Regions from separate parts of the Cellulomonas algicola genome, predicted to be linked through region 3. Evidence: riboswitches for the same ligand, from Rfam matches in the RefSeq annotation. Region 3 holds a riboswitch; each other region holds the start of a gene.
What was found. A riboswitch is a leader RNA that binds a small molecule or an ion and turns the genes downstream of it on or off. The one in region 3 is predicted to bind S-adenosylmethionine.

Region 1: it holds a riboswitch for S-adenosylmethionine, as region 3 does, so the genes downstream of both, KOV94_RS00315 (NADPH-dependent FMN reductase) here and KOV94_RS13420 (LLM class flavin-dependent oxidoreductase) in region 3, are expected to answer to the same signal.
Region 2: it holds a riboswitch for S-adenosylmethionine, as region 3 does, so the genes downstream of both, KOV94_RS01645 (rhodanese-like domain-containing protein) here and KOV94_RS13420 (LLM class flavin-dependent oxidoreductase) in region 3, are expected to answer to the same signal.

The regions. Positions count from the first base shown of each region.
Region 1 is NZ_JAHKSJ010000002.1:53,332-57,548, forward strand. It holds gene KOV94_RS00300 (phosphatase PAP2 family protein) at 1-485, opposite strand, end outside; gene KOV94_RS21080 (L,D-transpeptidase) at 537-1,424, opposite strand; gene KOV94_RS00310 (flavin reductase family protein) at 1,568-2,110, opposite strand; gene KOV94_RS00315 (NADPH-dependent FMN reductase) at 2,107-2,685, opposite strand; SAM riboswitch class IV at 2,701-2,810, opposite strand; gene KOV94_RS00320 (tyrosine-protein phosphatase) at 2,960-3,766, shown strand; gene KOV94_RS00325 (AAA family ATPase) at 3,888-4,217, shown strand, end outside.
Region 2 is NZ_JAHKSJ010000002.1:355,678-359,894, forward strand. It holds gene KOV94_RS01640 (O-succinylhomoserine sulfhydrylase) at 15-1,259, opposite strand; gene KOV94_RS01645 (rhodanese-like domain-containing protein) at 1,283-1,696, opposite strand; SAM riboswitch class I at 1,703-1,797, opposite strand; SAM riboswitch class IV at 1,918-2,032, shown strand; gene KOV94_RS01650 (aminotransferase class V-fold PLP-dependent enzyme) at 2,074-3,489, shown strand; gene KOV94_RS01655 (pentapeptide repeat-containing protein) at 3,581-4,171, opposite strand; gene KOV94_RS01660 (GNAT family N-acetyltransferase) at 4,209-4,217, shown strand, end outside.
Region 3 is NZ_JAHKSJ010000017.1:6,469-10,685, forward strand. It holds gene KOV94_RS13405 (CsbD family protein) at 1-78, opposite strand, end outside; gene KOV94_RS13410 (DUF4175 domain-containing protein) at 118-273, opposite strand; gene KOV94_RS13415 (nuclear transport factor 2 family protein) at 431-811, opposite strand; SAM riboswitch class IV at 945-1,058, shown strand; gene KOV94_RS13420 (LLM class flavin-dependent oxidoreductase) at 1,327-2,478, shown strand; gene KOV94_RS13425 (NtaA/DmoA family FMN-dependent monooxygenase) at 2,489-3,877, shown strand; gene KOV94_RS13430 (DUF1684 domain-containing protein) at 3,892-4,217, shown strand, end outside.

The DNA of each region.
Region 1 (4,217 bases), on a different contig from region 3:
CGACCGAGCAGCGGCCACACCAGCAGCGTCAGCGTGACCGCGGCGACGGCCGTGTTCGTCGCGTGACCGGACGGGAAGCTCGAGCCTGGCGCGTGCTCGACGGCGTCCTCGACGACTGGCCGGGCGCGCTGCACGACGCCCTTCGCGGCGAGCTGGAGGCCCCACCCGGCGGCGATCGTGACGGCCGCCCACAGCGCGCGCGTGCCGAGGCGGTGCCGTCGCCACACCCACACGCACAGCAGCGCGCCCGCGGTGTTGACGACGACCGCCTGGAACGCGGTCTGCCAGGCCACGAGCACGCTGCGCAGCGCCGGGTTCGCGCGCGTGAGGTCCGTCGCGGCGACGATCGCGGACTGGTCGACGTGGACGATCGCGGTCACCTGCCCGCGCACGAGGAACGCGAGCACGACGACGGGGAGCGCGACGGCGGCACCGAGCGTCGCGGCGCGCACGAGTGCGCGTCGGCGGACGGTCGTGGCTCGCATGCGGTGAGGGTAGGGGCGTCGGGGCGCGCGCGCCCGGCGAGACGGCGCAGGTCAGCCGACGGTCGTGACGACCGTGCCCGCGGGCGCCTGCCACAGCACGTCGAGCACGTCGTCGGTGACGCGCACGCACCCGTTCGACACGGCGCCGCGGCCGCGCAGCGTCGTGGTGTGGATCGCGGTGACGGCCGTGCCCGTGGGCTTGTCGTAGTGGTCGATCGTCTCGCTCTGCGTCGACAGCGGGAGGACGCGCGGGGTCGTCGTGCCCGGCTCCGACCAGCGCAGGCCCAGCAGGAACGCCAGCCCGTGCGGGGTCGGCGTCGCGGGTGCGCCCGTCGCGACCACGGGGAACGTGCGGACCGACGTGCCGTCGTCGACGGTGAGCGTCTGCGCGGACACGTCGACCACGACCGACCAGTCGGTGCCCGACGGCATCAGGTCCGTCGTGCGGACCCATCCGGTGCGCCCGTTGACCTGCGCGCGGTCGTCGCGGGGGAGCGCGCCGCGCGTCGCGAGGAGCACCTGGACCCAGCCCGCGGCCTCGTCGACGACGGGCAGCACGTTCGCGGCGCCGAGCACGTCGGTCGGCAGGACGCCGACGGCGGGGCCGCCGACGCTCGCGTGGACCGCGGTCGGCTCGGACACGACGACGGTCCGCCACCGGCCGAGCGACGGGTCGTCGTTCTCGAGCGGCATCAGGCCCTCGCTGCCGGGCAGCCCCGGGACGACGTGCAGGACGTCGACCACGGGCAGCGTCGCGAGGTCGACGGGCGGGGGTGGCGCGGGCGCGGCGGCCTTGGCGACCGCGACGGGTGCGGCGAGCTCGACGGGCGGGGGAGCCGCGACAGGGCTGTCCGTGGCGCACCCGGCCACCCCGACGGCGAGCGCGAGCGCGACGGCCGCACCGGCCGCGCGGCGGCTGACGGGGACGGACGTGCGCACGAGGACCTCCGGGGTCGGGATCCCATCGTCCGTCAGCGAGGGTCCGCGCGGCAAAGGCGCGAGCGCCGCGAGGACGCGGACGAGCCCCGCGCGGAGGGGTGCGCGGGGCTCGCCGGTGGCGGTGGGCAGCTCGCCGGGACGCGTCAGATCGCGGTCGCGTCCCCGATCCGGTGGTACGTGCGGTCGTGGTAGACGAGCGGGGCGACCTCGTCGGTCGTGCCGTGCGCGAGCGCGCGAACCGACACCAGGTAGGACCCACCGACGGGTGTGCGCTGCACGACGCGCCCGCGCACCCACGACACGGCGCCCTCGATCACGGGCTCGCCGGTCGGCAACGCGGTCCAGCCGCCTGCGGCGAACCGGTCGATGCCGCTGGTCGCGAACCGGGCGGACACGTCGTCCTGCGCGCCGGACAGGAAGCTGATCGCGAGCGACCGGGCCTGGGAGACGGCGGGCCAGGACGACGACGTCGACGCGAGCGAGAAGGCCAGCAGCGGCGGCGCGGCGGACACGGAGATGACGGACGTCGCGGTGAAGCCGACGAGCCGGTCGCCGTCGGTGAGGGTCACGACCGCGACGCCCGCGGGGTGCCGGCGGAACACCTCCTTGTACGCGTCGGGCGTGAGCTGCTCCTCGTCCTGCTGGACGAGGTCGGCGTCGAGCGCGCGCAGGATCTCGGCGGTCATCGCAGCGCCTCCGCGAGGTCGGCCGCGTCGCGGACGGCGCGGCGCAGCGGTTCGGCGGCCCGGTCGAGCCAGCGGTCGACGACTGCGTCGAGCGCCGCGGGGTCCCGCAGGTCGGCCTCGGTGACGACGAGCGCGCGCGTCGGGACGGTCGCACCGAGCTCGACGAGCAGCGGCCGCAGGTGCACCTCGCCGACGAGCGCGTGCGCGGGCGAGCCGGTGACGACCAGCGGGACCGCGACGACCCCCGCGAGCCCGTCGGGGCCGTACCCGTCGAGGAACGCCTTGAGCAGCCCGGTGTACGACGCCTTGTAGACGGGCGTCGCGACGACGAGGACGCCCGCAGCGGCGACGGTCCGCAGCGCGGCGTCGGCGGCCGGACGCGCGGGCGCGAACAGCTCGCCCGCGACGTCGGCCAGGTCGACGGTCGTCACGCCGGCGGTGGTGGGGCCGGCAGGGTCGGCGCCGAGGTGCGGCAGCAGGCGGCCGGCGACGTGCTCGGCGGTGCTGCGGGTGCGGGAGGCCGGGCGCGGGTTGCCCACGAGGGCGACGACGCTCGGACCGGTCGGGTGGCTCACGGTGCGGCTCCTTCACGTTCACGCTTGCCGCACCGGGTGGTGCGGCCTGGTCATCTCCCGGAGCACCCCGTCGTGGAGGGGTTGCTGACCAGCGAGCCGGGGCTTGCGTGCTGGTGCTCGTGACCTGGCCGCGGTTTCTACCAGCGGTCGCGGCGGCGGCAAGGGGTCGGGGGACGTCTTCTCGATATGCGGACAAGACCAGTCGGGATTTCGCACGGCCGCAGCCCACCGGGGAGGCGTCGCCCGCTCGTCGCCGCCGTGCCACGATCGCCGCATGACGGACGTCGTCGACCCGCACGCGCTCCCCGCGACCGCCGTGACCAACCTGCGCGACCTCGGCGGCCGCCCGACCGCGGACGGCGGGACCGTCGCGCGCGGCGTCGCGTTCCGCTCGGCCGAGCTCACGTCGGACGGCGTCCCCGACGACCCCGTGCTCACCGCGCTCGGTGTGCGCACCGTCGTCGACCTGCGCACCGCCGCCGAGCGCGAGGCCCGGCCCGAGCGGGTGCCCACGGGTGCGCGGCTCGTCGAGCTCGACGTGCTCGCCGACCTCCCCGGGAACGCCGCCGCGCAGGCGGCCACGCTGCTCACCCGTCCCGCGGTGCTGCTCGAGACGCTCGACGGCATGGACGTCGCCGAGCAGATGCGCGCCACCTACCGGCGGCTCGTGTCGTCGCCGGCGGCGCTCGCGGGCTACGCGACGTTCGCGCGCACCGTCATCGACGCGCAGGGCACGCCTGTGCTGTTCCACTGCACGGCGGGCAAGGACCGCACGGGATGGGCCGCGACCGTGCTGCTGCTCGCGGCCGGCGTCGACGAGGACGGCGCGACGGACGAGTTCCTCGCGGTCAACCCGGCGGTCCGGGCGACGTTCGCGCCGCTGCTCGCGCAGCTCGAGGCCGCGGGTGGCGACCCCGCCCTCGTCTCTCCGTTCCTCGAGGTGCGCGAGGACTACCTGCGGGCCGCGCTCGACACCGTCGAGGCCCGGTTCGGGTCGTTCGACGGGTACCTCGCCGACGGGCTCGGGCTCACGCCGCTCGAGGTCGAGGCGCTGCGCCGCACCCTGCGCGCCGACGCCTGACAGCGGGCCGCACCGCGCGGTTCGTCCGGTTGGTCCGTTCGGGTGGTCCGGTATGTCCGATGTTGCCGGGCCTCCCACGTGCGCTGACGATGGAGCGACCGAGCCGACGGAAGGCGGACGCATGCACGAGGACGAGCTGGTCTCCCCGATCCGCAAGGGTGCGCACGACATCGCGCTCGACCGCGAGCGCATGCGTCGCCGTCGCGTGTACCGGCTCGCGGCCGTCGTGCTGGCGGCCGAGGCGTACGTGATCGTGAGCGCGCTGCTGGGCCGCGACCCGCTCCCGTCGCTCCCGGCGGTCGACCCGCTGGTCCTCGTCCCGGTCCTGTTCTTCGGCGCGATGCTGCTCCTGCTCGTCGGCACGCAGGTCGGGTCCGCGCGGTCGCCGCACCTCACCTACCGGCCCGAGCAGGTCGACGTGCGGCTCGACGACGTCATCGGGATCGACCCG
Region 2 (4,217 bases), on a different contig from region 3:
GCTCCGAGCCGCGCTCAGCCGGCCGCGACGTCCAGGGCCTGGGTGAGGTCGTCGCGGAGGTCCTCGACGTCCTCGAGCCCGACGGACAGGCGGACGGTCGACTCGGCGATCCCGACGGCGGCGCGGCCCTCGGGTCCGAGCTTGCGGTGCGTCGTCGTGGCGGGGTGCGTGACGATCGACTTGGTGTCGCCGAGGTTGTTCGACAGGTCGATGATCCGCAGCGCGTCGAGGAACGCGAACGTCGTCTTCTTCGCGACGTCGGGCGTCGCGCCCTCGGGGACTCGCAGGTTGAGCGTGACGACCGTGCCGCCGCCGGTCTGCTGCGCGCGCGCGAGGTCGTGCTGCGGGTGCGACGGCAGGAACGGGTAGCGGACGGACGCGATCGCGGGGTGCTGCTCGAGCCAGCCGGCGAGCGTCAGGGCGGACGCGGCCTGGTGCCGCACGCGCAGCGACATCGTCTCGAGGCCCTTGAGCAGCACCCACGCGTTGAACGGGGACAGCGACGGGCCGGTGTTCCGGATGAGCGTCTGGACGGGCCCGCGCACGTACTCGGTCGAGCCGAGGATCGCGCCGCCGAGCACGCGGCCCTGGCCGTCGATGTGCTTGGTCGCCGAGTAGACGACGACGTCGGCGCCCAGGTCGAGCGGACGCGACAGGACGGGCGTCGCGAAGACGTTGTCGACGACGACGGTCGCACCGGCGGCGTGCGCGAGGCGGGACACGGCGGCGATGTCGACCAGGTCCTGCATGGGGTTCGACGGCGTCTCGAAGAAGACGACGTCCGCCGGGGTCGACAGTGCCTCCTCCCACTGCGACAGGACGTGCCCGTCGACGTAGTCGGTGCGGACGCCCCACCTGGCGAGGATCTCGTCGAAGATCACGACGCTCGACCCGAAGAGCGCGCGGGCGGACACGATGCGCGAGCCCTGCTGGACGAGCGCGGCCAGGGCGGTGAAGACGGCGGACATGCCGGTCGCGGTCGCGTATGCGGCCTCGGCGCCGTCGAGCAGGCGCAGGCGCTCCTCGAACGTCGAGACCGTCGGGTTGGAGTAGCGCGAGTAGAGGAACCGGTCGACGTCGCCCGCGAACGCGGACTCGGCTTGCGCGGCGGAGTCGTACACGTACCCCTGGGTGAGGAAGAGGCCCTCGGACATCTCCTGGAACTCGGACCGCACGAGCCCGCCGCGGACGGCGAGCGTGTCGGGCCGCAGCGTCGAGCGGTCGACGGAGCGGTCGTCCCAGTCGCCGGGACCGGGCACGCGGCCCGGCACGCGGTCGGCGGTCACAGCGTCGTCCAGGGCAGTCCCTCGGCGCGCCACCCGACGTGCCCGCGCTGACCGTCGGGGCCGACGTCGCCCTCGAACCCGCGCAGCACGTTGTACGCGGGGCCGAACCCGGCGGCGGTCGCGGCCTGCGCGGCGGCGACCGAGCGGACCCCGGAGCGGCACAGGAAGACGACGGGCCGCTCGTCGCCGGGCGTCAGGCCCGCCTCGGCGAGCTCGTCGACGAACCGGGGGTTGAGGCCGTGCGGGGTCGTCCACTCGACGAGCGCCGCACGGCCGCCGATCTCGGTGGCGTCGGGCACGCCGATCAGCCGCCACTCGGCGTCGGTGCGCACGTCGACGAGCAGGGCGCGCTCGTCGGACGCGAGCAGGTCCCACGCCTGCTGCGGGGTCAGGTCACCGGCGTACGGCATCGCGATCCTCCATCGGTCCTGGCGGTAGCACCCTCGCCCGGCGGACCGGGGGGTTGCTGCGGCGTCGTCGAGCCAGATCTCTCGGCCGCTCTGGATGGTTGGCGCGATGCTACGCGCGCCGGCGGCCGACGCGCCAAGGAGTGGACACGCTGTCCCGTCATCCGAGACGGCCGACGTGTCCCGTTGACACATCACGGGCGCCGACGGAACCCTCGTCGTCAGGTCATGAGCGCCAGCGCGAAGCCCCGGCTCGCTGGCCGGCAACCCTCCTCCGCGGTGGGGTGCCCCGGGTGACGACCAGGCCGACCGCCGCCCGGCGGACGGCAAGCGCGGGGCCGGCCGTCGGTGCCGGGTCCCACGGACCCGTGAGGAGCACCATGTCCGTCATCGCCGAGACCACGTCCTGTGCCGAGGTCGACGCCCCGGTGTCGACCCGCGAGCCCGTCCCCGCCCTGCTGCCCGTCGTCGGCGGCGACACGACCGTCCCGCTCGTCGACGGCACCCAGCGGGTCTACGCCAACCTCGACTACGCCGCGAGCGCCCCCGCGCTCGAGTCCGTCGCCGCCCGCGTCACCGAGGTCCTGCCGCTGTACGCGTCGGTGCACCGCGGCGCCGGGTACCTGTCGCAGGTGTCCACGGCCCTCTACGAGTCGTCCCGGCAGAGCATCGCGCGGTTCGTCGACGCGCGCCCCGACGACGTCGCGATCATCACGCGCAACACGACCGACTCGCTCAACCTGCTCGCGGGTGTCGTCCCCGCCGGTGGCAAGGTCCTCGTCCTCGACGTCGAGCACCACGCCAACCTGCTGCCGTGGGTGCAGTCGTCGCAGCGGCACGGCAACACCACGACGATCCTCCCGATCGGCCGGACCGTCGCCGAGACCCTCGACGCGTTGCGCACCGAGCTCGCGACCCAGCCCTACGCGATCCTGACGATCACGGGCGCGTCCAACGTGACGGGCGAGTCGCTGCCGATCGAGGAGGTCGTGGCGCTCGCGCACGCCGAGGGCACCCGCGTCGCCGTCGACGGCGCGCAGCTCGTCCCGCACCGCGGCTTCTCGCTCGCCCGCACCGGCGCCGACTACGTCGCGTTCTCCGGCCACAAGACGTACGCGCCCTTCGGCGCGGGCGCGCTCGTCGGTCGCCGCGACTGGCTCGACACCGGCACGCCCTACCTGGCCGGTGGCGGCGCCGTGCGCGACGTGCGCGCCGACCGGACCGTCTGGCAGCCCGCCCCCGCGCGGCACGAGGCCGGGTCGCCCAACGTCATCGGCGCGATCGCGCTCGCGGAGGCGTGCGACCGGCTCGCCGCCCTGCCCGCCGGCGCGCTGCTCGCGCACGAGGAGGCGCTCCGCGCCCGCCTGGTCGACGGCCTGGGCACGATCGACGGCGTCGAGGTCGCGCGCATCTGGCCCGACTCCGCGGACCCGGTCGGCGTCCTCACGTTCACCGTCCCCGGCCACGACCCCGGCCTCGTCGCCGCGTACCTGTCGGCCGAGCACGGCATCGGCGTCCGCGACGGCCGGTTCTGCGCGCACCCGCTCCTCGCGCACCTCGGCGCGTCCGGCGGCGCGATCCGCGCGTCCGTCGGCGTCGGCACGACGAGCGAGGCCGTCGACCGCCTCGTCGACGCGCTGCGCCGCTACCTCGCCGACGGCCCGGCCGCCCGGTACGACGTCGTCGACGCCTGCTGGACCGTCGTCGACGACACCCGCCCCCTCGTGCAGGTCCACGGCCTCGACGCCCTCGCCGCCACCGCGGCCGCCGCCTGCGGTCCGGCCCTCGACGACTGACGCGCCCGCGACGGCTCGGCGCCCGCTCGTCGTCAGGCCGCGTCGGTCGCGCGCGCCGAGGGGGCCCGGCCCGCGGGGGACGGGCGCGTGATCAGCCGACGACGATGCCCAGGTGCTCGGCGACGAGCGGGGCGAGGTCGAGCAGCTGGTCCTGCGTGATGCGCGCGCCGCGCAGCCCGTCGAGGCCGTCGATGCGCTCGAGCCCTACGACTCCGCGCAGGTCGACGTCCTCGAGCCGCGCGCCCGAGACGTCGAGACGCCGGACACGGCAGTCGTCGAGGACGACCTTGCGCGCCTTCACCCGGGCCAGGTCGAGCTCGTCGACCATGACGCCGACCAGCCGCACGTCGGTGAGCGTCGCGTCGCGCAGGTTGAGGTAGTCGACCTTGCCCCCGTGCAGCTCGACGCGGGTCCACTCCGACCCGTGCGCCTCGACCGCACCGAGCCGCGCGCCCTCCCACCGGCAGTCGAGCCAGGTCGTCGACACCGCGGACAGCGACCCGGCCCGCACGCGCGTCCAGGCGGTGTCCGACGCGCGCGTGCCGTCCAGGCGCACACCGTCGAGCGAGCAGTCCGTGAAGGTGCACTCGAGGATCCGGGAGTGGGACCCGTCCTGCCCGTCGAGGTCCTCGCCGACCAGGTCGAGGGCGTCCAGGTCGCCGTCGCGCTCCAAGAAAACCATGGTCGCCACCCTGCCAGACCCGTGCGACGCTTCCGCCGTGCTCCAC
Region 3 (4,217 bases):
GCTCGCGCGGCCGGCGCCCTCCTTGACCTTGCCCTTCGCCTCTTCGGCGGCGTGCTCGATCTTGTCGTCCAGACCCATGGGTCTCTCCTCTCGTGAGGGCTGTCGTGTGCGGGGGAGTCAGACGGCGCGACGCCCTCTGCCGACGAGCCAGCCGATGAGGCTGACGACGAGCAGGATGATGCCGATCCACAGCAGGACCTTCGCGGCCTCGACGGCGACGCCGAGGACGATCATCACCACGCCGGCGATGATGAGGATGAGCCACAGAGCCATCTGACTGCCTCTCTCGACCCGGTGGCCGGGGTTGGCCGCCGGACGTCCACGACCGCGGTTCTCCAGTCGCAACTCCTTCATGGTCGTGCGACCAGGGGCGCGCCGCACGTCGGGCGGGCCTGTGCGAACGGTGGTACGCGGGGTGAGAAGTCCTGCGTCAGACGCCCGCCTGCGCGGTGGGCGGGTCGACGAGGTAGGTGCCGTGCCCCTCGACCACGAGCCCGTCGACGAAGCGCAGGACCTCGTCGACCACGCCGCCCGACTGGTTGCGGTAGCCGAGGACGAGCACGTCGACGCCGGCGTGCACGCGTTCGACGGAGAACCGCAGGTCAGGGACCCGTCGGAGGCCTTCCGTCCAGTAGGCCCGCAGGGCGTCCTTGCCGCGCAGGACCCCCTGCGTCGCGGGCAGGAGCCGGGCGGCGAAGGGCGAGGTGAACACGACGTCGTCCGCGAAGTGGTCCAGGACGGTCTCGACGTCGTGCGCGTTCCAAGCGGCCACCCAGGCGGCGGCGAAGGCGTGCGGCTCGGGTGTGGACATGCCGGGCAGTGTGGCACCGCGACGTGCGCATGGTGGACATCGATGTCCAGCATGCGAGAACGACCGGCGGCGATACTTGACCTATCCAGTCGGGATTTCTAGTGTGCTCGTCACCGGGGTCACCAGACCTCGGGGTCATGAGCTCCAGCACCAAGCCCCGGCTCGCTGGACGGCAACCCTCCCGCGCGGCGGGGTGCCCCGGGTGACGACCAGGCCGTGAGCGCACCGCCCACGGCAACGGCGCGGACGCAGGCCCACGGCCTGCCGTGAGGAGAGAGCGATGAGCGGGCGAGCCCCTGGACGCGCAGCCGTCCTGACGTGTCGCTGTCGCCCCCTGCGCTCCTGTCGCACGCGCTGACACCCGCGCTCGCCGCACCGTCGGTCGGAGCCCGTCGCGCCCCGACCCCGCCGCCCGCTGACGCGGGCGTCTCGTCCCACCCCACCGCCACGTCCCGGCACGGACGCGCCCTCGGCGCGCCCGCAACCGCCGTGCACCCCAGAGACGGACCCGCACCATGACCGTGACCCCCCGCACCCACCTCGGCCTCGACCTCTCCGACGCCGGCGCGCACCCCGAGGCGTGGCGCGCGACCGGCTCCGAGCCGCACCGCCTGTTCGACCCCGAGCGCCTCGGCCAGCTCGTCGCGACCGCGCAGCGCGCCACGCTCGACTACGTCCTGTTCGACGACGCGTTCGCGCTGCACACCAGCCGCAACACGACGCTGCGCGGCCGGCTCGACGCCGCGCTCGTCTCCGCCCGGCTCGCCCCGCGCAGCTCCGGGATCGGGCTCGTCGCGACCGTCGACACCACGCACACCGAGCCGTTCCACGTCGCCAAGGCGATCCAGACGATCGACCACGTGAGCCGCGGTCGCGCCGCCTGGCAGGTCGGCTGGTCCACGACCGACGAGGTCGCCGCCGCGTTCGGCCGCAAGCCCGCGCAGGACGAGGCCGACGCGGTCGCCGAGGCCGACGAGGCCGTCGACGTCGTGCGCAAGCTCTGGGACAGCTGGGAGGACGACGCCGAGATCCGCGACGTCCCGACCGGCCGGTTCGTCGACCGCGAGAAGATCCACCGCATCGACCACGACGGCGTGCGGTTCGCCGTGCGCGGCTCGTCGATCACGCCGCGCTCGCCGCAGGGCCAGCCGCCCGTCGTCGTGCGCGTCGGGTCCTCGTCGTCGTTCGCGCTCGCCGCGCACCGCGCCGACGTCGTGCGCATCCGCCCCGCCGACCGCGGCGACGCCGCGCTCCAGCGCGCCGAGATCCGGGCCGCTGCGGCCGCCGTCGGGCGCGACCCCGACGAGCTCCGCGTGGTGGCCGACCTGTTCGTGGTCCTCGGCGGGACCGAGCACGCCGCCCGCGAGCGGCTCGCGCTGCTCGACGCGCTGACGGCCCCCGGGCGGCGCACGCACGAGGGTGCCGCGCACGTCGGGACCGCGGCGGACCTCGCCGCGACGATCGAGGACTGGACGACGACCGGCGCGGTCGACGGCTTCACGCTGCGGCCCGCCGCGCTGCACACCGACGTCGACGGCATCGCCGACGAGGTCGTGCCGCTGCTGCGCGCAGCGGGCGTGTTCCGTGAGTCCTACCCGGGCACGACGTTCCGCGACACGCTCGGCCTGGCGCGCCCCGTCAGCCGCTACGCGACCGCGATCGCCTGAGCCGCCGACCATGACGAACCGCCCCCGCAAGCAGATCCACCTCGGCGCGCACTTCCCGGGTGTCAACAGCACCACGGTGTGGACCGAGCCCGACTCCGGCAGCCAGATCGACTTCGCGTCGTTCGAGCACCTCGCCCGCAAGGCCGAGGACGCCCGCCTCGACTTCTTCTTCCTCGCCGAGGGCCTGCGCCTGCGCGAGCACAAGGGGGAGATCTTCGACCTCGACGTCGTCGGGCGCCCTGACACGCTGCCCGTGCTCGCCGCGCTCGCGGCCGTCACCGACCGGCTCGGCCTGGTCGGCACCATCAACACGACGTTCAACGAGCCGTGGGAGATCGCCCGGCAGTTCGCGACGCTCGACGTCCTGTCCGGCGGCCGTGCCGCATGGAACCTCGTGACGTCGTCGGACGCGTTCACCGGCGCGAACTTCCGCCGCGGCGGGTTCCTGCCCTACGCCGAGCGGTACGAGCGGGCCGCCGAGCTCGTCGCGGTCGCCCGCGCGCTGTGGGACTCGTGGGACGACGACGCCGTGCTCGGCGACCGGGCCGCCGGCGCGTTCCTACGCGACGGCGCCGTCCGGGACGTCGAGCACGCAGGGCCGCACTTCCGGGTGCGCGGCACGTTCCCGACGCCGCGCGGGCCCCAGGGGCACCCGGTCCTGTTCCAGGCCGGCGACTCGGCCGACGGGCGCGACTTCGCGGCGGCCACCGCCGACGTCGTCTTCTCGATGCACTCGACGTTCGAGGACGGCCAGGCGTTCTACCGCGACGTCAAGGGCCGCCTCGCCGCGCTCGGGCGCACCGAGGAGTCGCTGAAGATCCTGCCCGCGACGACCGTCGTGCTCGGCGACACCCTCGCGGACGCACAGGAGCGGGCGCGCGTCATCCGGCGCCAGCAGGTCTCCGGACCGGGCGCGATCGCGTTCCTCGAGCAGGTGTGGGGCGTCGACCTCACGTCCTACGACCCCGAGGGGCCGCTGCCGGACGTCGAGCCCGACGTCGACAACGCCGACATCACGCGCGGCCGGGTCCGGCACGTCAAGGACCCGCGTCCGGTCGTCGCGCAGTGGCGTGCCCGTGCCGAGGCCGAGGGGCTCTCGATCCGCGACCTCGTCATCGCCGTCACGACGCGCGGCGGGTTCGTCGGGACGCCCACGCAGGTCGCCGACGCGATCGACCGCGCCGTCCAGGAGGACGCGAGCGACGGCTTCATCCTCGTGCCCCATCTGACGCCGCACGGGCTCGACGACGTGCTCGACCGCGTCGTGCCCCTGCTGCAGGAGCGCGGCTCGTTCCGCACCGAGTACAGCGGCCCGACGCTGCGCGACCACCTCGGTCTCGACCGGCCCGCCCCCGGCCGCACCCGCACCGCCCATCTCGACCAGCAGCCCGTCGGCTGAAGGAGCCCCCCACGATGACCGACACCGCGATCCGCCCGGCCGACACCGGGACCGCCGCCGCCCGTGACGAGTGGGCCGCCTGGCACACCGAGCGCGAGCGCACGCTCGCGACCCCGCACGGCTGGCTCACGCCCGTCGCGCTGCTCTGGCTGCGCGCGCAGCGCCGCACGCTGCCGGGCGTGCCCGGCCTGTGGTGGGCCGACGACGAGGGCGCGCACGTCCTCGCGGTCGACGACGACGGCTTGGTCGACCCGGCCGACGCGGGCACGACCCTGCGCGGCGAGCGGTCGTGGGAGGTCGTCGAGGACGGCTCGACGGTCGTCGCGCGCTTCCTGCCGGC